3 regions of the Streptomyces sp. NPDC047000 genome follow, and region 3 is predicted to be linked to each of the others. Evidence: riboswitches for the same ligand, from Rfam matches in the RefSeq annotation. Region 3 holds a riboswitch; each other region holds the start of a gene.

The links. A riboswitch is a leader RNA that binds a small molecule or an ion and turns the genes downstream of it on or off. The one in region 3 is predicted to bind S-adenosylmethionine.
Region 1: it holds a riboswitch for S-adenosylmethionine, as region 3 does, so the genes downstream of both, ABZ862_RS08930 (aminotransferase class V-fold PLP-dependent enzyme) here and ABZ862_RS13140 (amino acid ABC transporter permease) in region 3, are expected to answer to the same signal.
Region 2: it holds a riboswitch for S-adenosylmethionine, as region 3 does, so the genes downstream of both, ABZ862_RS27650 (putative leader peptide) here and ABZ862_RS13140 (amino acid ABC transporter permease) in region 3, are expected to answer to the same signal.

Annotation. Positions count from the first base shown of each region.
Region 1 covers NZ_JBEYWE010000004.1:34,430-44,649, forward strand. The annotation lists gene trpD (anthranilate phosphoribosyltransferase) at 287-1,351, shown strand; SAM riboswitch class IV at 1,505-1,621, shown strand; gene ABZ862_RS08930 (aminotransferase class V-fold PLP-dependent enzyme) at 2,050-3,429, shown strand; gene ABZ862_RS08935 (Lrp/AsnC ligand binding domain-containing protein) at 3,596-3,877, opposite strand; gene ABZ862_RS08940 (rhomboid family intramembrane serine protease) at 3,874-4,632, opposite strand; gene ABZ862_RS08945 (hypothetical protein) at 4,828-5,067, shown strand; gene ABZ862_RS08950 (NYN domain-containing protein) at 5,129-6,472, shown strand; gene ABZ862_RS08955 (NlpC/P60 family protein) at 6,682-7,716, shown strand; gene ABZ862_RS08960 (NlpC/P60 family protein) at 7,977-8,999, shown strand; gene ABZ862_RS08965 (hypothetical protein) at 9,156-10,220, shown strand, end outside.
Region 2 covers NZ_JBEYWE010000021.1:43,629-53,848, forward strand. The annotation lists gene ABZ862_RS27645 (DUF1684 domain-containing protein) at 1-682, shown strand, start outside; SAM riboswitch class IV at 770-882, shown strand; gene ABZ862_RS27650 (putative leader peptide) at 917-1,033, shown strand; gene ABZ862_RS27655 (ABC transporter substrate-binding protein) at 1,255-2,874, shown strand; gene ABZ862_RS27660 (ABC transporter permease) at 2,878-3,837, shown strand; gene ABZ862_RS27665 (ABC transporter permease) at 3,834-4,757, shown strand; gene ABZ862_RS27670 (ABC transporter ATP-binding protein) at 4,754-6,439, shown strand; gene ABZ862_RS27675 (LLM class flavin-dependent oxidoreductase) at 6,447-7,505, shown strand; gene ABZ862_RS27680 (hypothetical protein) at 7,502-7,678, shown strand; partial or broken gene ABZ862_RS27685 (IS5/IS1182 family transposase) at 7,707-7,823, shown strand; gene ABZ862_RS27690 (hypothetical protein) at 7,849-8,019, opposite strand; gene ABZ862_RS27695 (SDR family NAD(P)-dependent oxidoreductase) at 8,083-9,054, opposite strand; gene ABZ862_RS27700 (TetR/AcrR family transcriptional regulator) at 9,117-9,689, shown strand; gene ABZ862_RS27705 (hypothetical protein) at 10,102-10,220, opposite strand, start outside.
Region 3 covers NZ_JBEYWE010000006.1:207,013-217,232, forward strand. The annotation lists gene ABZ862_RS13135 (putative leader peptide) at 543-653, shown strand; SAM riboswitch class IV at 766-875, shown strand; gene ABZ862_RS13140 (amino acid ABC transporter permease) at 1,215-2,195, shown strand; gene ABZ862_RS13145 (amino acid ABC transporter ATP-binding protein) at 2,192-2,986, shown strand; gene ABZ862_RS13150 (ABC transporter substrate-binding protein) at 3,083-4,114, shown strand; gene ABZ862_RS13155 (GNAT family N-acetyltransferase) at 4,195-4,920, shown strand; gene ABZ862_RS13160 (LLM class flavin-dependent oxidoreductase) at 5,193-6,392, shown strand; gene ABZ862_RS13165 (NtaA/DmoA family FMN-dependent monooxygenase) at 6,413-7,792, shown strand; gene ABZ862_RS13170 (hypothetical protein) at 7,789-7,980, shown strand; gene ABZ862_RS13175 (LLM class flavin-dependent oxidoreductase) at 7,973-9,121, shown strand; gene ABZ862_RS13180 (acyl-CoA dehydrogenase family protein) at 9,422-10,220, shown strand, end outside.

The DNA.
Region 1 (10,220 bases), on a different contig from region 3:
ATCCCTGCGGCTCTAGTGCCGCAGCAGGCAATGTTCGCCCCGTCGCGACGCCCGGCACTCCCCCAAGCTCTTCGAGCAGGGACCCCCACTCGCCGCACCGGCCGAAAGCCCGAGTACATCCAGTACGGGGGCTTCCGGCCGGCACTCCCCCAAGCTCTTCGAGCAGGGGGGACCCCCAGAGAGCACGCACCGGACGCCGCTCCTTCACGGGCAAACATTGCCTGCCGCGGCACTAGGCTGGGGTCGCACCCCGATTCACGACACCCAGGACACCCAGGAGCGGCTGATGAGCGCTGTGACCCCCGCTGGAGGCGACACCGCGGCGGGCCGTTCCTGGCCCCAGGTACTGAACGCCCTGCTCGACGGCCGTGACCAGAGCGCCGACTCCACCGCCTGGGCGATGGACCGGATCATGCGCGGTGAGGCGACCGACGCCCAGATCGCCGGGTTCGTGGTGGCCCTGCGCGCCAAGGGCGAGACCGTCGAGGAGATCACCGGCGTCGTCCGGGCGATGTACGAGCACGCCAACGTCATCGAGGTGTCCGGCCGTACGGTCGACATCGTCGGCACGGGCGGCGACGGCGCGCGGACGGTCAACATCTCCACCATGTCGGCGCTCGTCGTCGCCGGCACCGGCGCCAAGGTCGTCAAGCACGGCAACCGGGCCGCGTCCTCCGCCTCCGGCTCCTCCGACGTCCTGGAGAAGCTCGGCGTCAACCTCGACCTCACCCCGCAGCGGGTCGCCGAGGTCGCCGAGGAGGCCGGCATCACCTTCTGCTTCGCCGTGAAGTTCCACCCCGCGCTGCGCCATGTCGCCGCCGCCCGCGGCCAGCTGGGCATCCGTACGGTGTTCAACGCGCTCGGCCCGCTGACCAACCCGGCCAAGGTGAAGGCCCAGGCGATCGGCGTCGCCGACCCGCGCATGGCGCCGATCATCGCGGGAGTCCTCGCCGACCGGGGCAACTCCTCGCTGGTGTTCCGCGGCGACGACGGCCTCGACGAGCTGACCACGACCGCCACCTCGCGGGTGTGGACCGTCCGCGACGGCAAGGTCGCCGAGGAGACCTTCGACCCGCGCGACGTCGGCATCGAGCGGGTGCCGGTGGACGCCCTGCGCGGCGGCGACCCCTCCTACAACGCCGATGTCGCCCGCCGGCTCCTGAACGGCGAGCGGGGCCCGGTCCGCGACGCGGTGCTGCTCAACTCGGCCGCCGCCCTCGCGGCCCTGGACCCGGCCGACGCGCCGCTCGCCTCGCAGCTGGCGGCCGGGATGGCGAAGGCCGCCGAGTCGATCGACTCGGGGGCGGCGGCGCGGACACTGGAACGCTGGGTGGCGGCGAGTCACGCCTGAGCCGGCACGCCTGACGGCTTCCCGGGGGCGGCTGCGCGGCCGGCGGTCCGCCCCCTCCGCCCCCTCCGCCCCTTCACCTCCGCGCTTCTCCGCCGGTCCGGTATGTGGACCGCGTCTTGCGCGGTGGTGATCGTGTGGCAAGATTCTGGACCAGGTCATGAGTGACAGTCATCAGGCCCCGGCCGACTGTCCGGCAACCCTCCGTCCGTGGCGGGGTGCCCCGGGTGAAGACCAGGTCGTGGACAGCAACGTCCACGGCAAGCGCGGACCCCTCGCGTATCAGGGGTCCTGGTCGTCGAGGAGCCTTCCGTGAGCAAGCGAATGCGCTAGGCCTGTCCGGCCGATCAAGCCGTGGACACCGGCGGTGCCCGCCCCCTCCGCGACGACCATCGGGTGTACAGGCCTCAGGCCCTGTCGTCACCTCCCCTCCGCCGTCTGTGACCGGCTCGACCGGCGGTCCGCCGTTCCGGACCGCCCGGCCGCCCCGCCACTCGGCGGGTGACGGGAACCCGACGACAGGCACCAGGGCCGCAGAGCTCTCTCCGCGCCCCCGGACCGCCCTGTCGCTCTTCCTTCCTTCGTCTTCACCCCGCTCGAGCCGTCCGCACCGGCCCGGTGACCGCCGCTTTCCGCGCGGCACCCGGCACCGGTCGCACGCGCCCGCGTGGTGAGTCCTTCTGCCTCACGGGAGTTCAGCCATGTCCGTCGCCACCGCCACCGCTGTCCGTACCGCCGCCGCCACCGAAGAGCCCCCCTGCGCTCCGCTGCCCGTGCTGGGGCGGGACGTCGCCGTGCCGCTCGTCACCGGTGGCTCCGTCACCTACGCCGCCCTCGACTACGCGGCCAGCGCGCCCGCGCTCCAGCGGGTCTGGGACGACGTCGCCGCGTACGCCCCGTACTACGGCAGTGTCCACCGCGGTGCCGGACACCTCTCCCAGCTCTCCACCGAGCTGTTCGAGAACGCCCGCCGCACCGTCGCCGCCTTCCTCGACTGCCGCCCCGACGACCAGCTGGTCTTCACCCGCTCCACCACGGACTCCCTCAACCTGCTCGCCGCCGCGCTGCCCGCCGGCTGCGAGGTCTACGTCTTCGAGACCGAGCACCACGCCGCCCTGCTGCCCTGGCAGAGCGCCCGCCTCACCGTCCTCGACGCCCCGCGCAGCCCCCGCCAGGCCGTCGAGACCCTGGAGCGGGCCCTCGCCGGCCGCGACCCCCACGGCCCGGCCCTGGTCTGCGTCACCGGCGCCTCCAACGTCACCGGCGAGCTGTGGCCGGTGCGCGAACTCGCCGCCGCCGCCCACGCGCACGGCGCCCGGATCGTCCTGGACGCCGCCCAGCTCGCCCCGCACCACCCGGTGTCGGTACGCGACCTCGACGTCGACTGGGTCGCCTTCTCCGGCCACAAGCTCTACGCCCCGTTCGGCTCCGGCGTCCTCGCGGGCCGCGCCGACTGGCTGCGCGCCGCCGAGCCCTACCTCGCCGGGGGCGGCGCCAGCCGCCGGGTCACCCGGGACACCGACGGCACGGTCGCCGTGGAGTGGCACGACAGCGCCGCCCGCCACGAGGCCGGCTCACCGAACGTCATCGGCGCCTACTCCATCGCGTCCGCCTGCACGGCGCTCACCGAGGCGGGCTTCGCCTCGCTGGTCGCCCGGGAGCAGCGCCTGATCGCCCGGGTCCGCGCGGGCCTCGCCGAGGTTCCCCAGGTCACAGTGCTGTCCCTGTTCGGCGACGACGCCCCGCGGGTCGGTGTGGTGTCCTTCGTGGTCGAGGGCTGGAACAGCTCCCACTTCGCCGCGGCCCTCTCCGCGGAGTACGGCATCGGCGTCCGCGACGGCCTCTTCTGCGCCCACCCGCTGCTCCGCACCCTGCTGGGCACCGCCCCGGCCACCGAGGCGGAGTGCGGCGCCCCGCAGAACCCCCTGAGCGCCCTCCGCGTCAGCTTCGGCGCCGGCACCCCCGACGAACACATCGACCGCTTCCTCACCGCGGTCCGCGAACTGGTCACCCACGGCGCCCGGTGGACCTACGAGACCAAGGACGGCCGCTGCGTCCCCGTCCAGGAAGACGGCAACTGATCACCGGTCATGTGGAAGCGCCGGCCACTCCAGCCGGCCCAGGGGCGCGGGGCTGTGCCGATGTGCGGCTCCGCCGCGTGGGCGCGAACAACCACGACGCACCCGCACCCGCGAACGCACCACGCGCCCCCACCCCCTGACCGGGCCCCCACCCGGCAGGGCTCCGTCAGGAATCCAGCCCGATGGAGAACGCCGCCTCCAGGTCATGCTGGGAGTACGTGCGGAAAGCAACGTGCGTGTCCGTGGCCTCCACCCCGGGAATCTTGCTGATCCGCCCGGGAATGACCGACGCCAGCTCCTCGTGCTCCCGCACCCGCACCATCGCGATCAGGTCGTACGTCCCGGTGACGGAGAACACCTCGCTGACGGACTCCAGCGCGGCGATCGACTCCGCGATCTCGGGGATCCGGTCCACGCTGGTCTTGATGAGGACGATCGCGGTGATCACGGTTGGTTCTCTCCCTCGTGGGCCGGAGCCTGAGCTGGGGCGGCTTGCGCGGCTTTCACTCTAGTCGCACGCCCGAACCGCACCCAGGCGAAGCAGAGCCCCAGCGCGAAGCCCACCAGATGGGCGAGGTAGGCCACGCCGGGTCCCTGGGGCGCCCGCTGGGCCGCCAGCCACTGGACGGCCGCCCAGAACGGCAGCACCACCCAGGCCGGCAGCCGCAGCGGAAGGAAGAACAGGAAGGGGAAGAGGCTGGTCACCCGGGCCCGCGGAAAGAGGAACAGGAAGGCGCCGAGCACCGCCGAGATCGCCCCGGACGCGCCGACCAGGGCCTGCCCGGAGGCGGAGTTCGCGACGGCGTAGCCCAGCAGGGCGAGATACCCGCAGCCGACGTAGAACAGCACGAACCGCAGGCGGCCCATCCGGGCCTCGGTCATCGCGCCGAAGACGTAGAGGAACAGCATGTTGCCCAGCAGATGCACCCAGTTGGCGTGCACGAAGAGCGCGGTGACGGGGGTGAGGGCCTCGCGGGCGGCGCTGTCGAAGAGGTCCGCCGGGACGACGCCCCAGCGCCGGAAATAGGCGTGCCGGGCGGTGAGCAGCGCCGCGCCGGACCCGTAGGACGGGTTCAGGCCGGAGACCGGGGCGGCCAGGAAGACGAGGGCGCACAGCGCGATCAGGCCGTGCGTCATCGGTGCCGGGGTGCGGCGCAGCGCCCTCAGCGCCCGGCCGGCCGGTGTGCTCCAGTTGCCGATCATGGTGATAGAGCATGACGTAACGGGACGCAACGGCGCGGACCGCCTCGCCGCCGTGGACGGACGGGCGACGAGTACCCGCCAGGCCGTAGGGTTACGAGCCAAACGCGCCGGGCAACCGGCGGTCACGGACACTGGACACTGCGACAGCGCCCGGACCTGGCGAAGGACCATGGAGAAGGAAGGCGAACAGCCCCGATGACGGTTCCCCTGCCGACCGCCACGACGCGGTGGCGCTGCACCCTGTGCGGCAACCTCACCCGTTTCGACGTGACCCGTTCCTCGAAGGTGGTGGAGTACGTCCACCTCGACCTGGCCGGGGAGCCCACGGTCGAGGAGCGCGAGGTGGTCAGTGAGACCATCGAGTCGGTGCGGTGCCGTTGGTGCAACGCCGTGGATCAGGTGGAACTGGTGGACAGGCCGGGCGCCGGCTCCTGACGGGAGCGGCCCCGCGGACGGCCCCTCGCAGGGGGCCAGACAGAGGCATGGGTGGTGACGGATGGTGGAGACCGCGGACGCGGAGCCTGACGACGGCGCCGCGGAGACGCTCGACCGTCCGCTGCCCGACGGCGTGCGCCGCCGGGTCGTGCAGATCGTCTCGGACGGCTTCGGCGGACTGACGGTCGCCGAGCTGCCCGCGCAGCTGAGACAGTACGCCCGGTTCGCCCCGAACCGGCGGGCGAAGTTCGCGGGCAACGCCATGGCGGCGGCCCTGGAGACCGACCCGCTGTTCCGCCAGCGCATCGGCGAGAAACTCCGGGAGGCCCAGCCGGAACTGTGCGGCGCCCTGGACTCCGGTGCGGCGCCCCCGGCCGCGGACCCCCTCGACGTCGCCGCCGCGGCCTACGTACTGCGCCCGGCCGACTGGGCCAAGCTGGTGACCGCGGCGGGCGAGGAGGCCCAGCGGGCCGACGCCGAGCGGGCCGGTGAGGAGAGCCGGGCCGAACTGGAGCGGCTGCGCGAGGAACTGGAGCGGGCCCGGGAGCTGACCCGCTCCGAGACGGAGCGGCTGCGGACCGAGCTGGACGCGGCCAGGAAGGAAACCGACGTACTGCACCGCAAGCTGCGCGCGGCGCACAGCGACGTCAAGCGCGGCGAGGCCGCGCTGCGCAAGGCGGTGGGCGAGATCGAGGCCGTACGGGCCGAGGGCCAGGCCCAGGTGTCCGCCGCGGAGAGCGAGAGCCGGCGGCTCAAGTCGCGTCTCGCGGAGACCGAGGCGGCCCTGGAGGCGGCCCGCCGCGCGGCCCGGGAAGGGCGCAGCGTCGAGGACATGCGGGTGCGGCTGCTGCTGGACACCGTGCTGGACGCCGCACAGGGCCTCAGACGCGAACTCGCCCTGCCGCCGGTGTCGGTGCGTCCGGCCGAGACGGTCGACGCGGTCGAACCGGGACGTATGACACCGAAGGACATCGCGACGCGTGCGCTGTCCGAGCACGATCCGGCCGTTCTCGACCAGTTGCTCGCGCTGCCGCAGGCGCATCTGGTCGTCGACGGCTACAACGTGACCAAGACCGGCTATCCCCAGATGCCGTTGGAGAAGCAGCGGCTGAGGCTGCTGGGGCAGCTCTCCGCGCTCGCCGCGCAGACCGGCGCGGAGGTCACCTGCGTCTTCGACGGCGCCGAACTGGCCGCCCCGGTGCTGCTCGCGCCGCCGCGCGGGGTGCGGGTGCTGTTCTCCAAGCCAGGGGTCACCGCCGACGAACTCATCCGCCAACTGGTGCGCGCGGAGCCGCCGGGCCGCCCGGTGATCGTCGCCTCGACCGACCGCGAGGTGGCCGACGGGATCGCCAAGGCGGGTGCCCGCCCCGTCGCGTCTGCGGTACTTCTGAAGCGACTGTCGTGAACGTCAACGTACAGGCTTAATGCCCGAATTGGCGTAAAGATCACGCAACCCAGCGTCAGGCAAGTGTCACCGGCTGTGTGTTGTGGGCAAAGAATGCAGGGTGTGACGGGATTTTTCTTCTGAGGATTTGAACTGATCACGGCTGGGTCACTAGGGTCAGGGCTCGAACCTTCACACGGGTGATCACTCAGAAGAAGGAGCGCGTCTCCGTGGCGTCCCACCGTCGACCGAAGCAGTCGAGCCGAGCACGCGTGACCGTGCTGACCACAGCAGCAGCTGCTGCCGTCGTTCTGAGCTCACAGGCCGCGAATGCGGCACCCGCAGAGAAGCTCAGCAAGGACGAGGTCAAGGCCAAGGTCGACGCCCTCTACGAGCAGGCGGAGCAGGCCACCGAGAAGTACAACGGGGCCAAGGAGAAGCAGGAGAAGCTCCAGAAGGAGATCTCCACGATCCAGGACAACGTCGCCCGCGGCCAGGACGAGCTCAACAAGCTCCGTGACGGCCTCGGTTCGATGGCGGCCGGCCAGTACCGCACCGGCGGGATCGACCCCTCGCTCCAGCTCTTCCTGTCGTCCGACCCGGACAGCTATCTCGACAAGGCCTCCACGCTCGACCAGTTGAGCGGGCAGCAGGTCGAGGCGCTGAAGAAGATCCAGGACAAACAGCGCGAACTGGCCCAGGAGCGCACCGAGGCGAGCGACAAGCTCGGCGACCTCGCCGCCACCCGCACCGAACTGGGCAAGAAGAAGAAGGAAGTCCAGAGCAAGCTCGCCGACGCGCAGAAGCTGCTCAACACGCTGACGGCCAAGGAGAAGGCGGCGCTCGCCGCCGACCAGGCGCGAGCCGACCGCTCCTCCACCGCCCGCGTCGACCTCGGCAACACCACCTCCGCCTCCAGCCGGGCCGCCGCCGCCTTCGCCGCCGCCCAGACGAGGATCGGCTCCCCCTACGTCTACGGCGCCACCGGCCCGTCCTCCTTCGACTGCTCGGGTCTGACCTCCTGGGCCTACGCCCAGGCCGGCGTCTCCATCCCGCGCACCTCGCAGGCCCAGGCGAACGCGGGCACCCGCATCTACAGCCAGAGCGACCTGAGGGTCGGCGACCTGGTCATCTTCTACGGCGACCAGCACCATGTCGGCCTCTACGCCGGCAACGGCCAGGTGCTGCACGCCCCCCGCACCGGCACGGTCGTCCGCTACGAGGCGATCAGCAACATGCCGTTCCAGTTCGGCGTCCGCATCTGAGCCGTACGCTCCCCGCTCCCTCGGAGCCTGCCGCGGTGCCGCCCGAACGGGCGAATCACCACCGGCCCCGCTGACCCCGCGCCCCGCCGCTGACCTGCGTCAGAGGCGGGGTGTCACGCTGTGTGCACACCCGGGTCGCTGGCCGTCACGGATCCGCGCGGCTACTGTCTGGCGCGTTTTCCCGCACCGGCGCGGCCCCCGCGCCGCCGCCGGTACGGGAGGACGGTCCGTGTCCGCCAGCGGAAGGAGTGCGGCTTCCCGTGGGGTCCCATCGCCGCCTTGCAGCGTTCCCAGGATTCGACCGGGGTGCCGGTGTCGCCCTCTGCGTCATCTCGGCCGCGGCCGCCGGTGCCCTGCCGGCCACGTCCGCCGGGGCCGCACCGCACGACGGCACCCGCTCCGAGGTCGACCGCCTCTACCACGAGGCCGAGCGGGCCACCGAGGCGTTCGACCGGGCCGGCGAGCGTGCCGGACGGCTGCGCCGGGAGACGAACGACGCCCAGGACCGCATCGCGCGGCAGCAGTCGCGGGTCAACACCCTGCGCGAGGAACTCGGTTCGCTGGCGGGCGCCCAGTACCGGTCCGGCGGCCTCCCCTCCTCGCTCCAGCTGTTCCTGTCCTCCCGCCCGGACGACTACCTCGACAAGGCGGCCGTCCTCGACCGGATCACCGCCCGGCAGGCCGGCCGGCTGCGGGACTTCCGGGCGGCGCTGCGCGAACTCGACCAGGAACGCGCCGCGGCGACCGGGAAACTCGCCGATCTGGAGAAGGCCCGCCAGGCCGTCGCCCGCCACAAGAGGACCGTGGAGCACAAGCTCGCCCGGGCCCGCCGGCTGCTCGACTCCCTGCCGCCCGCGGAACGCGCCGCGCTCGACCGGGTCTCCCGTACCGGCCGCGCGGACCTCCCCGGCCTCGGCGGCCCTGCCGCCCCGGCGGGCCCGCGCGCCATGGCCGCCGTCGCCGCGGCCCGCTCCGCCCTCGGCCGCCCCTACATCTGGGGCGCCAGCGGCCCCGGCGGCTTCGACTGCTCCGGCCTCATGCAGTGGTCGTACGCCCATGCGGGCGTCCAGCTGCCGCGCACCTCGCAGGAGCAGCGCTTCGCCGGCCGGCACGTGCCGCTCTCCGAGGCCCGCCCCGGCGACCTGATCGTCTACCGCTCGGACGCCAGCCATGTCGCGATGTACGTCGGCCACGGCCAGGTCATCCACGCCCCGCACCCCGGCGCCCCCGTCCGCTACGACCCGGTCGGCATGATGCCGATCTCCGCGGTGACCCGGGTCTGACCGGCACCGGCACCGGGTGCGGAGGCCGTGAGTCCGGTCCGGTGCCCCGGTCCGGGACCGGCCCGGTCCGGCGGGCGGGCCCCGGCTCCCCGTACGATCGGAAAGGTGGCTGGTCGTACGCGCGTGTCGCGCTCCTCGGTCCCGGGGCTGTGCCTGCTGCTGGTGTCCCTGCTGGTGTCCCTGGTGGCGTGCGGCGGCGGCCCCGCCGCCGACCGTGCCCGCGCCGAGGTGCAGGGGCTGCTGGACCGCCGCTCGGCGGCCCTCCTCCACCACGACGCCACCGCCTGGGCCCGTACCGGCACCCGCACCGGCTACACCGGCCTGAGCGCCGTCCCCCTCACCGCCTGGTCCTACCGTCTCACCGCCTTGCACCGCACCGGCGCGACCGCCACCGCCGACGCCGAACTCCGCTACCGCGTGACGGGCTACGACAAGGTGCCCGTCACCGCCGGGCGGACCCTCGCCCTCAGCCGTACCGCGGACGGCCGGTGGTACGTGAACTCCGACCGCCCGGCCGCACGGAGCGGGCAGCAGCTCTGGGACCAGGGCCGGATCACCGCCGTGCACGGCCGGCACAGCCTGGTGCTCGGTGTCGGCACGTCCACGGCGCTGCTGCGCGCCTTCGCCGGGCTCGCCGACCGCGCCGTCCCGGCCGTCACCGGTGCCTGGGGCACGGACTGGGCCCGCCGGGTCGTCGTCCTCGTTCCCCGCTCCCTGGAGGACATGGCGGGCCTGCTCGGCTCCCCGGCCTCCTCCTACCGGGGGATCGCGGCGGTCACCACCGGCGAGGCGGGCGGCTCGGGGCGGACCCCGGCCGACCGCGTCATCGTCAACCCGGAGGCGTACGCCGTCCTCGGCCCGGCCGGCAAACAGGTCGTCCTCACCCACGAGACCACCCATGTCGCCACCCGCGCCCGCACCACCGCCGCGACCCCGCTGTGGCTCTCCGAGGGCTACGCCGACTGGATCGGCTACCTCGGCACCGGCCGCACCCCCGCCGAGGCGGCCCCCGAACTGTGGCGCGCCGTCCAGGACGGCAGCCTCCCGTCCGCCCTGCCCGCCGACAAGGACTTCGGCTTCACCGGCGACGCCACCGAGCTGGCCCGCGCCTACGAGGGCGGCTGGCTGGCCTGCCGCATGATCGCCGCCCACTGGGGAGCCGACCGGCTGGACCGGTTCTACCGGGCGGTGGGCGCCCGTCCACAGCGGGCGGGAGCGGTG
Region 2 (10,220 bases), on a different contig from region 3:
GCGCTTCCCGGACGCGCCCGGCGCGTGGCACACCGGCCCCGAAGGCGTCGTCGTGGACCTCGACGAGGGCGAGGAACTGGTCGTCGCCGGAACGCCGGTGCGCGGCGAGCACCGCTTCGGCGTGCTTCCCGAGCGCGGCGGTGTCGACGCCGTCTGGGGAGACGCCGTCATCGAGGTCGCCCGGCGCGGAGGCCAGGACATCCTGCGCCCCCGGCATCCGGACGCACCGCTGCGCACGGCCTTCACCGGAACACCCGCCTACGCCCCCGACCCGCGCTGGGCCGTGACCGGCCGGTACATCCCCTTCGACACACCGCGACCCACCACCGTGGGCGCCGCGGTCGAGGGCCTTGAGCATGTCTACGACGCTCCGGGCAGGGTCGAGTTCGAGCTCGACGGGCGCCCGCTGTCGCTGACCGCGTTCCCCGGCCACGGTGCGGGCCGGCTGTTGGTGCTGTTCACCGACGCGACCTCCGGGGTCACCACCTACGCCGCCAACCGGGCCCTGGCGCTCGATCCGTCCGCCGCCGACGGCACGGTCGTCCTGGACTTCAACCGCGCCACCAACCTGCCGTGCGCCTACACGGACCTGGCCACCTGCCCGCTGCCCCCGGCCGAGAACCGGCTGCCGGTGGCGATCGAGGCCGGCCAGCAGATCCCCCGCGAGCGCGGCGGCTCCTGAGCCGGACGCACTCCCCTCCCGGCCCCCTGACAGGGCGTCCTTGTGCACCATTGACGTATGACAAAACCGCTCCGTACGATCACGAGCGGCATTGAGCGTCAGCGTCAAGCCCTGGCTCGCTGACCGGCAACCCTCCCACGCGGTGGGGTGCTCCAGGTGAAAGCCCGGCGGGATCACCGACGATCCCGCAAGCGCGTGGCCTCGAAACCGGGGCCGGACATGTGGAGGACCGACATGCGGCACGGTGGTGACCTCAGCGCCCGCTACGCCGGCGCCACCGTGTTCTCCCGCCTCTCGCGTCGGCGCCACATCGACCTCAAGCGCTCGACCAGCTGTCTCTGTCAGGCCTGACGGCCCTTCCCGCCGCAGGCCTCGGTTCGGCACCTGCCGTCGCCGCACCCGCCTGCGCCTGCGCCTGATCTCCGTCTGTCTTTGATCCCCGTTTCCCCTCGATCCCCGTCTGCACAGCGCTCCCCCGGCACCGGCATCGCGCCGGCCGGGGCCGCACGCCCACGCACGGCCATGCCCTACACCACACCCGTGCCTGGTGACACGAGCAGGAGAAGCCCTCCGTGACTGCATTTCCCGATGCCAGAACCCCCTGGTGGGCGGCACTGACCGCCCTTGTGACCACCAGCGTCCTGCTGACCGCCTGCGGCTCAGGCGGCGGCGATTCCGGCAACAGCGCCGGGCAACCCCGGTCCGGCGGCACCCTGACCTTCGCGGTGGGCTCGGACGCCGGCTGCGTGGATCCGCAGCAGGTCGCCAGCAACGAGACCGTCTACTCGGTGCGCCAGACCGTGGACTCCCTGACGGACCAGGACCCCCGGACCGGAAAGATCGTGCCGTGGCTGGCGAAGAGCTGGGACGTCAGCTCCGACGCCACCACATTCACCTTCCGTCTGCGCTCGGGCGTCACCTTCAGCGACGGCTCGAAGCTGACCGCGCAGGTGGTCAAGGACAACTTCGACGCGGTGCCGAAGCTCGGCGCCCTGGGGACTCTCGCCGAGGGCTATCTGAGCGGCGTCAAGAGCACCGCGGTGGTCGACCCGCTCACCGTGAAGGTGACCTTCAGCCAACCCAACGCCCAGTTCCTGCAAGCCACTTCGACGCACTCGCTCGGTATCGAGTCCTCGGCCAGCGTGAAGAAGACCCCACAGCAGAAGTGCAGCGACGGGGTGATCGGATCCGGGCCCTTCGTGCTGAAGCAGTACGTTCAGAACCAGTCGCTCACCCTCGCCAGGCGCACCGGATACGCCTGGGGTTCCTCGCGGTGGTCCAAGAAGGGCGAGGCATACCTGGACAAGCTGGTGTTCAAGGTCGTGCCGGAGGCGGGTGTGCGGGCCGGCAGCCTGCAGTCCGGCCAGGTCGACGCCGTCTCCAGCGTCGGCAAGGCCAACGAGGCGGCCCTCAAGGGCGGCCAGGTCACCCTCCAGCGACGGGCCAACCCCGGCGTCGTGTTCGGTCTGGGCCTCAACAACTCACGGCCGCTGCTCAAGGACGCCAAGGTGCGCCAGGCGATCCTGTACGCCATCGACCGGCAGCAGATCGCCGACACCGTGTTCCCGACCGGCACCCAGCCGGCCACCAGCGTCCTCGCGCACACCACACCCGACTACACCGACCTCGCCTCCCGTCTGGCCTTCGACGCCGCCAAGACCAAGTCCCTGCTGGACGGCGCCGGCTGGAAGACCGGAAGCGACGGCATCCGCGCCAAGGACGGCAAGAAACTCAGCCTGACCGTCAAGTGGTTCCCCAACGCGGCCACCAACCAGCCCGCGCTGGAACTGATCCAGCAGCAGCTCAAGTCCGTCGGTGTCGACGTGGTCCTCAAGCAGCTCCAGGTCACGCAGTTCGCCCCGACCCTCCAGTCGGGTGACTTCGACGCGGTGTGGGGCAACATCACCCGCGCCGACCCGGACATCCTGCGCAGCTCCTTCTCCACCAAGCTGGCCAACTTCTACCACCTGCCTCCGAGTTCCCTCGACACGGCGCTGTCCGAGCAGGCCGCGACCATCGACGCGGCCAAGCGCGGGCAACTGGTGGTCCGGGCTCAGGAGTCGATCGTGCGGAACGCCTACTACGCGCCGGTGGTGGAGCTCCAGACCCAGCTCGGCGTGTCGAAGAAGGTGCACGGCCTGGACTTCGACGCCTCCAGCCGGCTCCAGCTGCACGACACCTGGATCGGCTAGCCCATGCGCCGCTATGTGATCAAGCGGCTTGCGCAGGCGGTCGGGGTGCTGTGGGCGGCGTACACGGTCTCGTTCCTGGTGCTGGACTGTCTGCCGGGTGACCCGGTCACGGCGATGGCCGGTGCCGGAATGGACTCGGGGCAGGTCGATCCCGAGCAGCTCGCCGCCCTGCGGCACGAGTACGGCTTCGACAAGCCGGTGCTGGTGCAGTACGCCGAATACCTCGGCCGGGCGGTGCGCGGGGACTTCGGCGACTCGGTGTCCACCGGTCGGCCGGTGACCTCGACGCTGGCCGACGCGCTGCCGCAGACGCTGCAGCTGACCGGCGCGGCCCTGTTGCTCGCGGTGCTTCTCGGCGGCGGCCTGGCGGTGCTGGCGACATACATCGCCCGGCGCTGGCTGCGGCAGCTGCTGCTGTCACTGCCGCCGCTGGGGGTGTCCGTCCCGACGTTCTGGGTGGGACTGCTGCTGGTCGAGATGTTCTCCTTCCGGCTGCACTGGTTCCCCGCGTTCGGCAACGACGGATTCAAGGGGCTGGTACTGCCGGCGCTGACGCTGGCCGTGCCGACCGGCGCGCAGATCGCGCAGGTGCTCGCCAAGAGCCTGCTCACCGCGCTGGACCAGGCGTATGTGGAGACCGCCCGGGCCAAGGGCGCGGGACGGTGGCGGGTGCATCTGCGGCACGCCCTGCGCAACGCGTCCCTGCCGGCGCTGACGGTCGTCGGCCTGCTGGTGGGGCAGCTGATCGCCGGTTCGGTGGTCGTCGAGACGGTGTTCTCCCGCGACGGCCTCGGCCGGGTGACCGCGGCGGCGGTCACGGCCCAGGACATCCCGCTGGTGCAGGGGGTGGTGGTGTTCGGCGCGCTGATCTTCGTGACGACGAACCTGGTCATCGACCTCGTGTATCCACTCCTGGACCCGCGGATCGTGGTGGCCTCGGGCAGAAGGGCGGCACTCGTATGAGCCAGAGCCTTGTCGACGACCCGGCCGAGGCGGCACTGGGACCGGCCCGCCCGGTCGAGGCGGGACCGGAGCCTGATCCCGGGCGTCGTGTGGACGTACGGCGGCTGCTGCGGTTCGTGATGCGCCGCCCGGGGCTGCTGCTGTCGGTGGTCGTCCTCGTGCTGGTGGTGTCGGCCTCGTTCCGGCCGGACCTGTTCACCTCGCAGGACCCGCTGAAGGGCGTCCCGTCACGGAACTTCCGCGGACCGAGCGGCAGTCACTGGTTCGGCACCGACGAGCTGGGCCGCGACGTGTTCTCCCGGGTCGTGCACGGCGCCCAACTGTCCCTGAAGGCCACGCTGATCGCCGTGCTGGTCGCGTTCGTGGTCGGCGGCCTGCTGGGGGTGGTCGCCGGGTTCGCGGGCCGCTGGGTGGACGACGTGATCATGCGCTTCGTCGACGTACTGCTGTCCGTCCCCGCGCTGTTCATGTCCCTCGCCCTGGTCACCGCGCTCGGCTACGGCACGGTGAAGGTGGCGGTGGCGGTCGGCACCGCCGGCGTCGCCGCGTTCGCGCGGGTGGCGCGCGCGGAGGTGCTGCGGGTGCGGCAGGCGGTGTTCGTGGAGGCGTCGCGCGCGAGCGGGGCCCGCTGGTACTCGGTGCTGGGCCGGCATGTGCTGCCCAACGCGGCAGGCCCGGTGATCGTGCTGGCCACCCTCGACTTCGGCTCCTCCGTCCTGGCCGTGTCGGCCCTGAGCTTCCTCGGCTACGGCGCTCCCCCGCCGGCTCCGGAGTGGGGGACGTTGATCTCCGACGGCCGCAACTATCTCGCCAATGCCTGGTGGATGACCGCACTGCCCGGGCTGGCGATCGCCGCGACCGTACTGGCCACCAACCGCATCGCCCGGGCGCTGGACGGCGAATGGTCCCGGCAGCGATGACCGACGAACCTGAGAACGGTGAGGACGGTGAAGACGTGACCGCACCACTGCTGGAGGTACGAGGTCTGTCGGTGTCGTACCGCACCCGGGGCGGTACGGTCGAGGCCGTCCGCGGCGTGGACCTCGACGTACGGCCGGGAGAGGTGACGGCGGTGGTCGGCGAGTCCGGCTCCGGCAAGAGCACGACGGCGCACGCCGTCATCCGGCTCCTGGCGGCGAACGGCCGGATCGACGCGGGCACGGTCCGCTTCGGCCGGCACGACCTGGCCACGCTGTCGGAGGCGGAACTGCGCACCGTGCGCGGAGCGCGGATCGGACTGGTCCCGCAGGACCCGGCGGTGTCCCTCAACCCGGTCAAGCGGATCGGCGAACAGGTCGCCGAGGTGCTGCGCATCCACGGTCTGGCGACCCGCCGGTCGGCGGCGTCCGAGGCCGTGGAGGTGCTGGACCGGGCCGGGCTGCCCGACGCGGCCGTCCGGGCCCGGCAGTACCCGCACGAACTGTCCGGCGGGATGCGGCAACGCGCCCTGATCGCCATCGCCATCGCCGGCCGGCCCGAACTGATCATCGCCGACGAGCCCACCAGCGCGCTCGACGTCACCGTGCAACGGCGCGTCCTCGACCGTCTCCAGCACCTCACCGAGGAGTCGGGCACCGCGGTCCTGCTCGTCACCCACGACCTCGGGGTCGCAGCCGACCGGGCCCGGCGCCTCGTGGTGATGTCCCAGGGCAAGGTCGTCGAGGCAGGCCCCACCCGGGACATCCTCGCCGACCCGCAGGACGACTACACCCGGCGCCTGCTGGCCAGCGCCCCGAGCCTGACCACCGCCCGGCCCCGCACCCCGGCCTCCCTCCCCAGGGCGGAGACTGCGCCACTGGTCGAAGTCCGCAACCTGGTCAAGGAGTTCAGGCTTCCCCGCGCCGGAGGCAAGCCGGAGACCCTGCGCGCGGTCGACGACGTCGGCTTCACCCTCCACCGCGGCCGGACCCTCGCCCTGGTCGGCGAGTCCGGCTCGGGCAAGTCCACCACCGCCCGCCTGCTGCTCCGCCTCGCCGACGCGACCGCCGGACGGATCCTCTTCGACGGCACCGACGTCACCACCGCGCGGGGCTCCCAGGTCAGGCAACTGCGCCGCCGCGCACAGCTCGTCTACCAGAACCCCTACGCCTCGCTCGACCCGCGTTTCTCCGTCGCCGAGGTGATCACCGAGCCGCTGCGTGCCTTCAAGGTCGGCGACCGTGCTTCCCGGGTCGCCCGGGCCCGCGAACTCCTCGACCGGGTGGCGCTGCCCGCCGCGACGCTGGAGCGCCGCCCGGCGGAACTGTCCGGCGGGCAGCGGCAGCGCGTGGCGATCGCCCGTGCCCTCGCCCTCTCCCCCGACCTGGTGGTCTGCGACGAGCCGGTCTCCGCGCTCGACGTGTCCGTGCAGGCCCAAGTCCTGGAGCTGCTGGCCGAGTTGCAGGCCGACACGGGTGTGGCGTACCTCTTCATCTCCCACGATCTGGCCGTCGTACGGCAGATCGCGCACGAGGTCGCCGTCATGCGGGCCGGCCGCGTCGTCGAGACGGGCCCGCCGGAGGAACTGTTCACCCGCCCCCGCCACGACTACACCCGCGAACTGCTCGCGGCGATACCCGGCGCCCACGTCCCCGTCCCCGCCACCGAGACCACCACGAACTGAGGGCCGCATGAGCACTCCCACCATCACCTCACTGGCCCTTCTCACCCCGGGCAACTTCGCCGACGACGACCCGTACACCGGCCTGGAGGAGACCCTCCGACTCTTCGAGTACGGCGAACGGCTCGGCTACGACGGCGCCTGGATCCGCCAGCGCCACCTCGAGCACGGCGTCGGCTCGGCCGCCGTTTTCCTCGCCGCGGCCGGCCAGCGCACCGAGCGGATCGAGCTCGGCACCGCGGTCATCCCGATCGGCTACGAGAGCCCCTTCCGCCTCGCCGAGGACCTGGCCCTGGCCGACGTACTGTCCCGCGGCCGCCTCCAGATCGGCTTCAGCACCGGGATGCCGCACGCCGAGCTGCTCGGCGACCTCGTGTACGACGGCGACTGGCGCAGCTTCGACCTGTCGTACGGTCGGATCACCCGCCTCGTCGACAACCTGCGCGGCGACTACCTCGGCGGCCCGGACACCGTGATCCACTCGCCCGGCAACGTCCAGCGGCCGCGGCTGCAGCCGCACGACCCCGGTCTGGTGGAGCGGATCTGGTACGGCGCAGGCAGCCTGCGGTCGGTCCGCTGGGCCGCCGGGAACGGTCTCAACCTGCTGTCCGGCAACATCGTCTCCGGCGAGGACACCGACGACTTCACCACCGCCCAGCTGAACCTGCTTTCCGAGTACCGGCGCGGCCTGGGCGACGGCCGGCCGGCGGCGCGGGTGGCGCTCGGGCGGGTGATTGTGCCGCTCGACAGCGCCGACCCGGCCACACGGGCCCGCTACCGGGACTACGCGGCCGGTCGGCACGAGCGCACCCTGAAGCCGCAGGCCCTGGCGGCGCTGGGTCCGAAGCGGTTCCTGTTCGCCCCGGACGTGGTCGGCACAGCGGAGCAGATCCTGGAGCAGCTGGCGGCCGATCTCGTCATCGCGCAGGTGTCGGAGCTGCGCCTGGAGCTGCCGTACGAGTTCCACCGGGAGGAGTACGAGCAGATCCTCCATGACGTACGCCATCTGATCGCCCCCGAGCTGGGCTGGCGCCCCGCTTCCCCGGCGTTTCAGGAGGCGGGCCGGTGAGTCCTGGTCCGCAGCGCACGGTCCGGCCGGAGGTGCACGCCCGCGAGCCGTTGACCGAGGGCCACCGCTTCCCCGGCACCGGGACGTACGAGGTGCTCACCTCCACCGCGGGCGCCCCGGAGCGGGGCGTGTCCACCGACCCGGGGGAAGCCCCGGCGCCCGCCGGCCTTTGACCGGCAGCTCTGCAAGCGGCGTAACGTCGCCGAACGGTGCTTCGCCCGCCTCAAGCAATGGCGCGGCGTCGCCACCCGCTATGACGAGACCGCCGAGTCCTGTCAGGGAGCCGTCACCCTCGCCTCGCTCGTGATGTGGGTGTGATGCCCCGCCGACTGGCGTCCGGTCCTCAAAGATGGAGTTCGGTCTCCCAGGCTTCGTAGGGTGGCTCGACCCGATGGCTCGGGTCAGTCGAGCGGTAATCGAACCCATCGAGCAACTCAACGTCGACGGTGCCGTTCGCCAGGTAGAAGGCGAACAGCCGGAGCGAAGCGCGCACGTCGACAGAAAGATGCCCCACGCACGCATCACGCATGACCTCGGCACCGACTCGCCAAGAGCTTTTGACGACAGCTCCTGGAGGTCAGATACGGAGCAGGTCGGTCGAGACGGTCCAGAGGCGCTCGGCAGTGGCGGGGTCGAGCGCCCATTCCTTGACACCATGCGGGTGCTGCGCGAGATCGGCGTCGTTCGGCACGGTGTATGCCTCTTGTGCATCGTCGAGATAGTGGCCTCCGGAGTGAGCGAACTCGGGGGCGACGGCCGCGACGATACTGGTGGCGGCCCCCTGCTCGACCGTTTTGTACGTGAAGACTCCGGCAGCCTCGGCCGCGTCGAGTGACGCCTTCTGCGCCGGCGTGAAGTTCCGTTGCAGCCCCGTCGCGACACCACCGGGATTCACCGCGTTGGCGAAGATGCCGTCGGACGCCCACAGTCGGGTCGCCTCGACGGTGAAGAGGGAGTTCGCCGTCTTGGACTGGGCGTAGGCGATCTGCGGGTCGTAGCCGCGGCGCTCGAAGTGGAGGTCGTCGAAGTCGATGCCGGACCGCATGTGCGCCGTCGAACTGACCGATACGATCCGTGCTCCGTCGCGGTCGGCCGCTCCCCGGGCCAGGGCGTGATGAAGGCCGGTGGCCAGCGCGAAGTGGCCGAGATGGTTCGTCGCGAATTGCAGCTCCCAGCCCTCATGGGTCCGTTCGAGGCCACCGGTGACCACGCCGGCGTTGTTGATGAGCAGGTGGAGCGGGCCGCCCCACGCGTCGACGAACCGTGCGACGGTGGCCCTGTCGGCGAGGTCGAGCCGGACGACGCGGGGCCGGATCCCCCCGGTCGACTTCCCGATCGTCTCGGCGACGGCGACACCCGCAGCCGTGTTCCGGACAGCGAGCGTCACTTCCGCCCCGGCAGCGGTCAGCGCACGAGCCGTCTCGATCCCGAGTCCGGAGGACGCTCCCGTCACGATCGCGCGGACGCCGGTGAGGTCGATGTCCCGCAGTACCTCGTCCGCGGTGCTGGAGGAGGTGAAGGGCGTGGAGATGGGTTCGCGAGTGTCCATGACGCAACTATACGAACTGGACTTGATTTGTATAGTCCGGTTCTCGCTCGTATGCTCGCTCCATGAGCAGTCCCGACGCCGGCCACCCGCCGCCGACGGTCGCTGACAGCGACCGTCGAACCGTGGTTCTGGAGTCCGCCATGGCCACGTTCGCGCGATTCGGTTACCGGAAGACCTCGATGGAGGAGGTGGCGCGGGCGGCGCGCATCTCCCGGCCCGGGCTCTACTTCCTCTTCTCCTCGAAGGAGACTCTGTTCCGTGCCGCAGTCACCCGGGCCTTGGATCGCGACATCACCGCTGTCGAACAGGTCCTGGCCGACAGCGGCCGCACCCTTTCGGAGCGCCTCGTCGAGGCGTTCGACCAGTGGGCGGGGCGCTACATCGGCCCGCTGACGCGCGATGTCGCGAGGGTCATCGAGGACAATCCCGACATCCTCGGAGAGATCATCGAGACCACGCCGCGACGTTTCGAGGAACTGATCACAGACGCGATCGCCGTCGAGTCAGGACGCGAGAGGGCCCTCCCTGTCGCACAGACGATGATCAGCGCCTCGATCGGCCTCAAGCACCAGGTCGCATCAAGGGAGTTGTACCTCGAACGGCTGGCGGTCGCTATCGGTCTCCTGGTGCGCTGAAGACGCTCCCGGCCTCCTTGGACGATGGCCTCCCGCTTGGTGCCACACCGTTGCACCAACGGTGTGGCACAACGGGGGACACGACCCCGCTGCTTCGCCGACGCGCCCAGGTCCGCCCGAAGCATCTCGTCGATCGGCTGCTTGTACGGGTCCAACCGGGGCTCACTCCGCATGAATGCCGTCAGCCGCCGACCGTGCGCGACCAACGCTCCTGGACGACGGACAACTTCCGGTCGAACTCGGCATCCCGCATCCGGCTGGTGCATGACGTCCAGTTCCTTGGCGAGGAGGTGGGGCATCACCGAGACCGCCCCGGCCTTCGCCGAGCGGCGAAGCCGAACGGCACGGAGCACCGGTCACGCCGGTGAGGGCGGGTCAGGACTCCAGGCGGATCGTGATCGGGCGCCGGAGATCATCGGTGCTGCCACTCATCGCCGGCCGGGAGTCCGGCCGGGGTGAGCGGGTGCGGACCGTCGGCGGCGCGGCCTTCGAGGTCGTCGTCCCGGTGGTCGGCCTCCTGGTCGATGTCAT
Region 3 (10,220 bases):
AGTGTCTCGCCCCCGGGGCGGCAGCGGGTGAGGGCGCGAAGGTAACGGAGAAGACCTTGTGGGCCCGGCTTGCCCGTGCAGGGTGTTGAACCGAGCCGAGACCGCGAGGTTCTCGCCGATGTCGGCGCGGGGGTGCCTCCTCAGTGGCCACCAAGGTAGCCAGGGAAACGCCCTCCCTATGAGTTTGCGCAGGTCATAGCGTTGCGGTGACTCTCCCCGGCGTACAGCCCGATTCGTCTGCCGCTCTTTGTCCCCGCAGTCCGGAGGTCGTGTCGGCTCGCTCGGACCGGGGTCGGGGTCGGCTCGGGAACCCGGGGGCGGCGGGCAGGAGAGCAGGTCCGTGCGGGCGCGCGGCAGTTCGTGGCGTGGTTGTCCGCGAAGGCGCGCGGCGTACCGGCGGCAGCGGCTGTGGTGACCGGTGCGAGGTCGTGGCCGACTCCGTGGTCCGGTGGGGGCGTCCGTGATGCGGGACGGCCCTCTTGACGTGGGTGTCGGTCGGATCGACACTCACTGGGGGAATCCTAGTGGATAGGTAGGGAAATATGAGGCGCCGTGCTCCGGTCACCGTCCGAGCGGGCCGTTCGCCTCTTCTGACCTCCCGACGTCACATCGATCTGCTCCGCGTCCGCAGCGCGATCGGCCACCGAGGCTGAACCAGCCACGAGGGCCGGACCGGGCGGCCCACCAGGATCCGCCCCGGCCGTTCCACCAGCTGGACCGGCGTTGACATTCGTTCGGGTGGTTGTCTTGACTACCGCCCAGAACGGTCATGAGCGTCAGCGACAAGCCCTGGCTTGCTGACCGGCAACCCTCGCACCGCGGTGGGGTGCCCCAGGTGACGACCGGACCGGACGACGTTTCGGTAAGCGCGAGGCCCCCCGGGGCCGGAACAGTGAGGGTGACGCCATGTACGCAGCTCCCAGAACGGCCGCACGCCGTTCCCAGGGCTCCGTACAGCCGTACCCGAACCCTCTCGTCGCCGATCGCGCCGTCGATCTGCTCCGCGTGAACAGCGCACTGTGTACCGCGCCGGGCCGCGCCCGCTGTCGGGGCTGACACCTCCCCGCAGCGCCCGCCCTCCTCCTGACGAACATGACGGACACCGCCCCCGCGCGGTGTGCCGTCGTCCGCCCAGCCCCCGGGTACCCCGCCGCCGTGTGCGCCGCCGCGCACCGCCGTGCTCCGGGGGTGTTCCGACCCAGCCGGAGCCCACCATGAGCGAACCCCCAGGCGCCACCGTCACCCTCACCGAGGCGCCGACAACCGACCCACCGTCAAAACCGTTCACCGCTCAGCGAGTTCTGCCGCTGCGCCGACCGGGGCGCTGGATCGCCACCGCCGTCGTCCTCGTTCTCGTGACCCAGTTCGTGCACGGACTGGTCTCCAACCCGTTCTACCAGTGGGACCGCTTCGGCTACTGGTTCCTGCGGCCCACCATCCTCGACGGACTGCTGATCACCCTCGAAGTGGCCGCCTACAGCGCGGTGCTGGGCCTGGCCGGCGGCATCCTGCTCGCGCTGGCCAGGCTCTCGAGGAGCCCCGTGCTGCGCGCGGTCAGCTGGACCTACGTCTGGGCGCTGCGCTCCGTCCCGCTCATCGTGGTGCTGCTCTTCCTCTACAACTTCAGTGCCCTGTACAAGACGTTGAGCGTCGGCGTGCCCTTCGGGCCGTCCTTCTTCTCCTTCGACGAGTCGAAGCTCGCCACCGACATGGCCGTCGCCGTCATCGGCCTCAGCCTCAACGAGGCGGCCTACGCGGCCGAGGTCGTCCGCGGCGGCATCCTCTCCGTCGACCAGGGCCAGCACGAGGCGGCCTCCGCACTCGGCCTGCCGAAGGGCTACCAGTTCCGGAAGATCGTCTTCCCGCAGGCGCTGCGCTCCATCACCCCCAACTACGTCAACCAGCTCATCGGTCTGATCAAGTCCACCTCGCTGGTCTTCTACGTCTCCCTGCTCGACCTGTTCGGCTCCGCGCAGACCATGGGTTCCACCTACCCCGGCGACATCGTGCCGCTGCTGCTGGTCGTCACCGTCTGGTACCTGATCCTGACCAGCGTCGTCTCCGTCGTCCAGTTCTACGTCGAGCGGCACTACGCCCGGGGCGCCACCCGCAGCCTGCCGCCGACGCCGTTGCAGAAGCTGCGGGCCGGCCTCGGCGACCTGCGCGACCGCGTCCGCCGGGAGGCCGCCGTATGAGCGCCGGCATCCTCGCGAGGCTCGAGACGGAGCCTGCCGCCGTCGAGGTCCACGACGTGCACAAGTGGTACGGCACCCACCGGGTGCTGGACGGCGTCGACCTGACCGTCCGGCCCGGCGAGGTCACCGTCGTCCTCGGCCCCTCCGGCTCCGGCAAGTCCACCCTGCTGCGGGTCATCAACCACCTGGAGAAACCCGAGATCGGCTACGTCAGCGTCAACGGCGAACTCATCGGTGTGAAGCGGCACGGTGAGCGGCTCAAGGAGCTGAGCGAGCGGGCGATCCTGACCCAGCGCGGGCGGATCGGGTTCGTCTTCCAGAACTTCAACCTCTTCCCGCATCTGACCGTCCTCGGCAACGTGGCCGCCGCCCCGGTCGCCACCGGCAGACTCGGCAAGACCGAAGCGCAGCAGCTGGCACGCGAGTTGCTCGGCCGGGTCGGTCTCGCCGACAGGACCGGCGCCTACCCGCGCCGGCTCTCCGGCGGCCAGCAGCAGCGCGTCGCCATCGCCCGCGCCCTCGCCCTGCGCCCCGGCGTCATCCTCTTCGACGAACCCACCTCCGCCCTCGACCCCGAACTCGTCGGCGAAGTCCTCGCCGTCATCAAGGACCTGGCGACCAGCGGCACCACCCTGGTCATCGTCACCCACGAGATCGGCTTCGCCCGCGAGATCGCCGACCGGGTCGTCTTCCTCGACGGCGGCCGGATCGTCGAGCAGGGCCCGCCCTCCGAGGTCCTCGACAGGCCCCGGCACGAGCGGACCAGGGAATTCCTCAGCAAGGTCCTCTGAAACAGAGCCCGTTGCGGCAGGACCCGCTGAGCCCGCCGCACCCCACGACCTCCCCACCCCCACCCACACCACGTCCCTGAGCGACAAGGAACGGCCATGTCTACGTCTGCCCACTTCACCCGACGCAGCCTGATACGCGGCATCACCGCGGCGACCGCGGTCGCCTCCCTGGCCACCGGGCTCGCCGCCTGCGGTGGCGACAGCGACGCGGCCGCCTCCACCGAGAACGTCACGTCCGGCGAGGTCGTCGTCGGACAGGTCTCCAACGGAGCCGCCCGGCAGACCTCCATCAAGGTCTCCGAGGTGAAGTCCATCAGCGCCGAACTGCCCGCCGCCGTCAGGAAGAGCGGCAAGCTGGAGATTGGCATCGGCGCCCTGCCGGCCGGCTTCGCCCCGCTGGCCTACGTGGGCAGCGACCAGAAGACTCTCACCGGTTCCGAGCCCGACCTCGGCCGCCTGGTCGCCGCGGTCCTCGGTCTCACGCCCGAGGTGAAGAACTCCACCTGGGAGAACCTCTTCGTCGGCATCGACAGCGGCAAGGTCGACGTGGCCTTCTCCAACGTCACCGACACCGAGGAACGCAAGAAGAAGTACGAGTTCGCCTCCTACCGGCAGGACAACCTCGCCTTCATCGTGCCCAAGAAGAGCACCTGGAACTTCGACGGCGACTACGAGAACCTCGCCGGCAGGACGATCGCCGTCGGTTCCGGCACCAACCAGGAGAAGATCCTCCTGGAGTGGAAGGCGAAGCTGGCCAAGGAGGGCAAGAAGCTCACCGTCAAGTACTTCCAGGACAGCAACAGCACCTACCTCGCCCTGTCCAGCGGCAAGGTCGACGCCTCCTTCGGCCCCAACCCGGGCTTCGCCTACCACAACCGCCAGACCGCGGGCACGCCCGCCGCCACCCGCACCGCGGGCACCTACTCCGGCGCCGGCGCCGCCCTACAGGGCCTGATCGCGGCCACCGCGAAGAAGGACAGCGGCCTCGCCGAACCGCTCGCCGACGCCATCAACCACCTGATCAAGAACGGTCAGTACGCCGAGTGGCTCAAGGCCTACAACCTCTCCGACGAGGCCGTCGCCAAGTCCGAGGTCAACCCGCCCGGCCTGCCCCTGGACAACTCCTGACCCGCCCCCCGGCCGGAAACCCCGCCGCCGCCGCGCGGCGGGGCCCGGCCCCGCGCCCCCAGCACCGGAGCCGTCACGCGATGTCCGTCGCCAGCCTCGAAGCCACCTCTTCCCACGTCCTCGACAACCCCGCCTGGGCCGCGCTCACCGGCCCGCACGCCCGCTTCGCCGAACGCGTCGGCCGCGCCGCCCGCTACCCGGCCGACGTGGCCCCCTTCCACGCCGTCACCGACGAGGACGACCCGCGCGCCTGGGCCGACCTGGCCGTGCTCGTCGGCCCCGGCGGCAGCGCCGCGGTACGCGGCGTGGCCGAACCGCCGGACGGCTGGGAGCTCGTCGAGACAGGCCAGGGCGTCCAGCTCGTGGACACCGCGCTGCGGGCGGAGCCGGACCCCGAAGCGGTACGGCTCGGTCCCGCCGACGTACCCGAGATCCTCGACCTGGTCGCCCGCACCCGACCGGGCCCCTATCTGCCCCGCACCGTCGAGCTGGGCACCTACCTGGGCATCCGTCACCGCGGCCGGCTGATCGCGATGGCCGGCGAACGCCTGCACCCGCCGGGCTGGACGGAGATCAGCGCCGTGTGCACCGACCCCGCCCACCGCGGCCGGGGCCTGGCCACGCGTCTGGTCCGCGCGGTCGCGGCCGGCATCAAGGAACGCGGGGAACACCCCTTCCTGCACGCCGCCGCCACCAACACCGACGCCGTCCGGCTGTACGAGTCGATCGGCTTCACCCTGCGCTGCCGCACGGTCTTCTCACTCGTACGGAACACCGGAGCCGCCGCTGCGGAAGACGCGGCATGACCGCGCCGTGGCCCCTGCGGACGGTCGCGGTCCGGACGGTCGCGGTTAGGACGACGGCGGTTAGGACGACGGCGCGTCACCCGACACGGGCGCCCCGTGCCGTCCGCCCGCACTCCCGGCCCCACGCCGGCCCTCGGAGCGTGGCCGACGGCCCCTGCCGCCCCTGACCCCGGCCTCCGGCCGGCGGACCCGACTCGCTCCTCGCCGACAGCCGTTCACCCCGTCCCATCGGGCCGGCTTCCTCGTACGGACCTCCAGGAAGGCATTCATCCGTGTCCCCTTCTCCGCTGCACCTTGCCGTGGCCCTCGACGGCACCGGCTGGCACCCGGCCTCCTGGCGGGAGCAAGTCGCCCGCCCCCGGGACCTGTTCACCGCCGGCTACTGGGCCGACCTGGTCGCCGAGGCCGAGCGCGGTCTGCTCGACTTCGTCACCTTCGAGGACGGACTCGGCCTGCAGTCCTCCCACTACGGCGAGCTCGACGGCCGCACCGACCAGGTCCGCGGCCGCCTCGACGCCGTACTCACCGCGTCCCGTATCGCACCCCTGACCCGGCACATCGGACTGGTGCCGACCGTGATCGCCACCCACACGGAGCCGTTCCACATCTCCAAGGCGATCGCCACCCTCGACCACGTCAGCACCGGACGGGCCGGCCTGCGGGTACAGATCAGCGCCCGCCCGCACGAGGCCGACCACTTCGGCCGCCGGACCTTCCCGCCGCTGGACCTGGACGAGCTCCGCACCCCGGCCGGACAGGAGCGGCTCACCGACCTCTTCGACGAGGCCGCCGATCACGTCGAGGTCGTGCGCCGGCTCTGGGACAGCTGGGAGGACGACGCGGAGATCCGGGACGTGGCCACCGGGCGCTTCGTCGACCGCGACAAGCTGCACCACATCGACTTCGAGGGCCGGTACTTCAGCGTCAGGGGCCCGTCCATCACGCCGCGCCCGCCGCAGGGCCAGCCGCTCGTCACCTCCCTCGCCCACCAGACCGTCCCGTACCGGCTGGTCGCCCGCCAGGCCGACGTCGGGTACGTCACCCCGCACGACGCCGGCCAGGCCCGCGCGATCGTCGCCGAGATCCGCGCCGAGCAGGAGGCGGCCGGGCGCGCCGGTGAACTCGTCCACGTCTTCGGGGACCTGGTGGTCTTCCTCGACGACGAGCAGGCCGCGGCGGAGGACCGCCGGGCACGTCTCGACGCGCTCGCGGGGGAGCCGTACACCGGCGACGCCCGCATCTTCGCCGGTACCCCCGGTCAACTCGCGGACCTGTTGCAGGAGTTCGCGGCAGAGGGGCTGAGCGGGTTCCGGTTGCGGCCCGCCGTCGCCGGGCACGACCTGCCCGCCGTCACCCGGGGCCTGGTGCCCGAACTCCAGCGCCGCGGCGCCTTCCGCACCGCCTACGAGGCCGACACCCTGCGCGGCCTGCTGGGCCTCGTCCGCCCCGCCAACCGCTACTCCGCCGCCTGAGCCGGAAGGACCGCACCGACATGAGCAGCAAGCCGCTGAAGCAGATCCATCTGGCCGCACACTTCCCGGGCGTCAACAACACCACCGTGTGGAGCGACCCGAAAGCCGGCAGCCACATCGAGTTCAGCTCCTTCGCCCACTTCGCACGGACCGCCGAACGCGCCAGGTTCGACTTCCTGTTCCTCGCCGAGGGACTCCGGCTGCGCGAACAGGGCGGCAAGATCTACGACCTGGACGTCGTCGGCCGCCCCGACACCTTCACCGTCCTCGCCGCCCTGGCCGCCGTCACCGAGCACCTCGGTCTGACCGGCACCATCAACTCCACCTTCAACGAGCCCTACGAGGTGGCCCGCCAGTTCGCCGGCCTCGACCACCTCTCCGGCGGACGCGCCGCCTGGAACGTCGTCACCTCCTGGGACGCCTTCACCGGCGAGAACTTCCGCCGCGGCGGTTTTCTCCCGCAGCACGAGCGCTACTCCCGCGCCAAGGAGTTCCTGGCCACCGCGAACGAGCTCTTCGACTCCTGGCACGGCGACGAGATCATCGCCGACCGGGAGACGGGCACCTTCCTGCGGGACGCGAAGGCCGGCTCCTTCGTCCACACCGGCCGACACTTCGACATCCACGGCCAGTTCGACGTCCCACGCTCTCCGCAGGGCCGCCCGGTCATCTTCCAGGCCGGCGACTCGGAGGAGGGCCGCGAGTTCGCCGCCTCCTCCGCCGACGCCATCTTCAGCCGGCACGCCACCCTCGACGCGGGCCGGACGTTCTACACGGACGTCAAGAACCGCCTCGCCAAGTACGGCCGCCGCCATGACCAGTTGCTCATCCTGCCCGCGGCCTCCTTCGCGCTCGCCGACACCGACGCCGAAGCCGAGGAACTCGCCCGCGAGGTGCGCCGCCTCCAGGTCAGCGGGGCCACCGCCCTCAGGCACCTGGAGTTCGTCTGGAACCGGGACCTGTCCTCCTACGACCCGGACGGCCCGCTGCCCGACATCGACCCGGACGTCAGCGACCACCACATCTCCAAGGGCCGCGCCCAGGTACGCATGTACCGCGACCCGCTGGCCACCGCCCGCGAGTGGCGCGAGCTGGCCGAGGCCAACAACTGGTCCATCCGCGACCTGGTCATCCACACCGGCAACCGCCAGACCTTCGTCGGCTCGCCGGGAACCATCGCCCGGACCATCAACGACTTCGTGCAGGCCGACGCCAGTGACGGCTTCATCCTCGTCCCGCACATCACCCCCGGCGGCCTCGACGACTTCGCCGACAAGGTCGTCCCGCTGCTCCAGGAACAGGGCGTCTTCCGCACCGACTACGAGGGCACCACCCTCCGCGACAACCTCGGCCTCGCCCACCCCGACCACGCGCGCGACGAGCGGCGGGCGGCGTCGTGAAGTCCCTCGCGATCACCCTGACCGTGCACCGGCCGGACCCCGTCACCGGGGTGCGGAAGCCGGCGCGCGAGCGCTTCCACGAGGTGGCCGGGAGCGCGCCGCCGACCGGGGACGTCACGGACCCGCCCCCGGACCGGAGCCCCGTGCTTCCGGCCTCACCGATCACCCAGGAGTCCACCCGTGTCTGACCTCTCCCTCGGCGTCCTCGACCTGGTCCCGATCCCGTCCGGCTCGACGGCGGCGGACGCCCTGCGCAACTCCATCGACCTCGCACGGCAGACCGAGCGCTTCGGGTACGCCCGTTACTGGTTCGCCGAGCACCACCTCAATCCCGGCGTGGCGGGCACGTCACCCGCCGTCGTCCTCGCCCTGACCGCATCCGCCACCTCCACCATCCGGCTCGGTTCCGGGGCCGTGCAGCTCGGGCACCGCACGGCGCTGTCCACCGTGGAGGAGTTCGGCCTGCTCGACGCGCTGCACCCGGGCCGCTTCGATCTGGGCCTGGGCCGCTCAGGAGGCCGCCCGCCCGGCCGGCCGGCCGCACCGTCACCGACGGCGACCCCGGTCGTCGACGGCCGCACCCCCAACGGCCTGCTGATCCCGCCCCGCTTCTCCTTCGAGCATCTGCTCGGCTCACCCCGCGTCGCCCTCCAGCGCAGGCTGCTCCTGCTGCCGGGCGCCGAGTCCCAGGACTACGCCGAGCAGATCGACGACATCCTCGCCCTGCTGGCGGGCACCTACCGCTCGCCGGAGGGCGTCGAGGCACACGTCGTGCCGGGGGAGGGCGCCGACGTCGAGGTGTGGATCCTGGGCAGCAGCGGCGGTCAGAGCGCCGAGACGGCCGGGGAGAGGGGGCTGCGGTTCGCGGCGAACTACCACGTCAGCCCGGCCACGGTCCTGGAGGCGGTGGACGGCTACCGGGCCTTCTTCCAACCCTCCGAGTTCCTCGACAAGCCCTACGTCAGCGTCTCGGCGGACGTCGTCGTCGCCGAGGACGACGCCACCGCCCGCGAACTCGCCACCGGCTACGGCCCGTGGGTCCACAGCATCCGCACCGCCGAGGGCGCCATACAGTTTCCGACGCCCCAGGAAGCACGCGCCCGCCCGTGGACCGACGAGGACCGGGCCCTCGTCCAGGACCGCCTCGACACCCGGTTCGTCGGCTCACCCGGCCGGGTCGCCGACCGGCTGGAACAACTGCGGGAGGCCACGGGCGCGGACGAGGTGCTCGTCACGACGATCACCCACGACCACCCGGACCGGGTCCGCTCCTACGAACTCCTCGCGGAGGAATGGCGCCGACGAGGGCACTCCCTCCGGTCGAACTGACCACGGAACGTTCGCGGTCCCCGGCTCGTACCCCGGCCGACGACCTGCCGCCCACCAGAATCCCTAGTTTTCCTATCGAGTTACTAGGAAAATGTTGACGCTGGTCGAAGAGGAGAGTGAGGATGATGAAGCCGACGCGTCACCGCGCACCGCCGCACCCCCACGCCGCCCGGCCGGGCACCGCGTCGTCCTCGGTCCCCTGGAGGAAGACGTCATGACCACAGCACCGGGCCGCAGCGACAACCGTGGCCGCAGCGGCGGTTGCCGCCGCGGCCGCAGTCGTACGAAGCGGGTACGGGCATGACGGTGACGGCGGACGAGGCGACCGGCGCGGGAGCCGCGCGGGCCGACTGGCTGCACATAGCCCGTGAGATGGCGGACGACCTGGCCACGGACGCGGCCGAGCGCGAACAGGCCGGCAAAGCCCCGCTCGACGAGGTCGCACGGCTGCGCGAGTCGGGACTGCTGACCCTGCTGGCGCCGGCCGAGCACGCGGGAGGGGGCGCGGACTGGCGCACGGCCTACGCGGTGGTCCGGACCGTCGCCGCCGCCGACGGGGCCGTCGGCCACCTGCTGGGCAACCACTATTTCCTGTCCCACAGCGCCCGGTTCTTCGCCGGCCCCGCCCGTGCCGCCCGTATCGAGCGGGATGCGGCGGCCGGGCGGTGGTGCTGGGGAGGCGGCATCGCCTCACACGAACCACCGCTCGTCCTGACCCCCACGTCGCGCGGGTATCTGCTGAACGGCCGTCAGAGGTACGCCACCGGGGCCGGGATCGCCGACCGGCTGGTGGTCCGGGCCGCCGAGTACGGCACCGGTGAGCCGTTGGCCGTCCTGGTCGACCCCGCCCGCCCGGGCGTCGTGAGCGGCAGCGGCGGGGACACCTTCGGCCTGCGGCCGGCGGCCGGCGGCGGCGTGGAGTTCGACTCCGCGCCGGTCGCGGCCGGCGATGTGCTCGGCTCCCTCTCACCGGACGAGTGCGTCCTGTCACCTTTCTCCTCCCTGGCAGCGCCGACCGCGCGGCTGGTCTCGGTCCAGTTCTGTCTCGGCGTGGCCGAGGGACTGCTGGCCGAGGTCCGCGAGCACGGAAGGGGCAAGA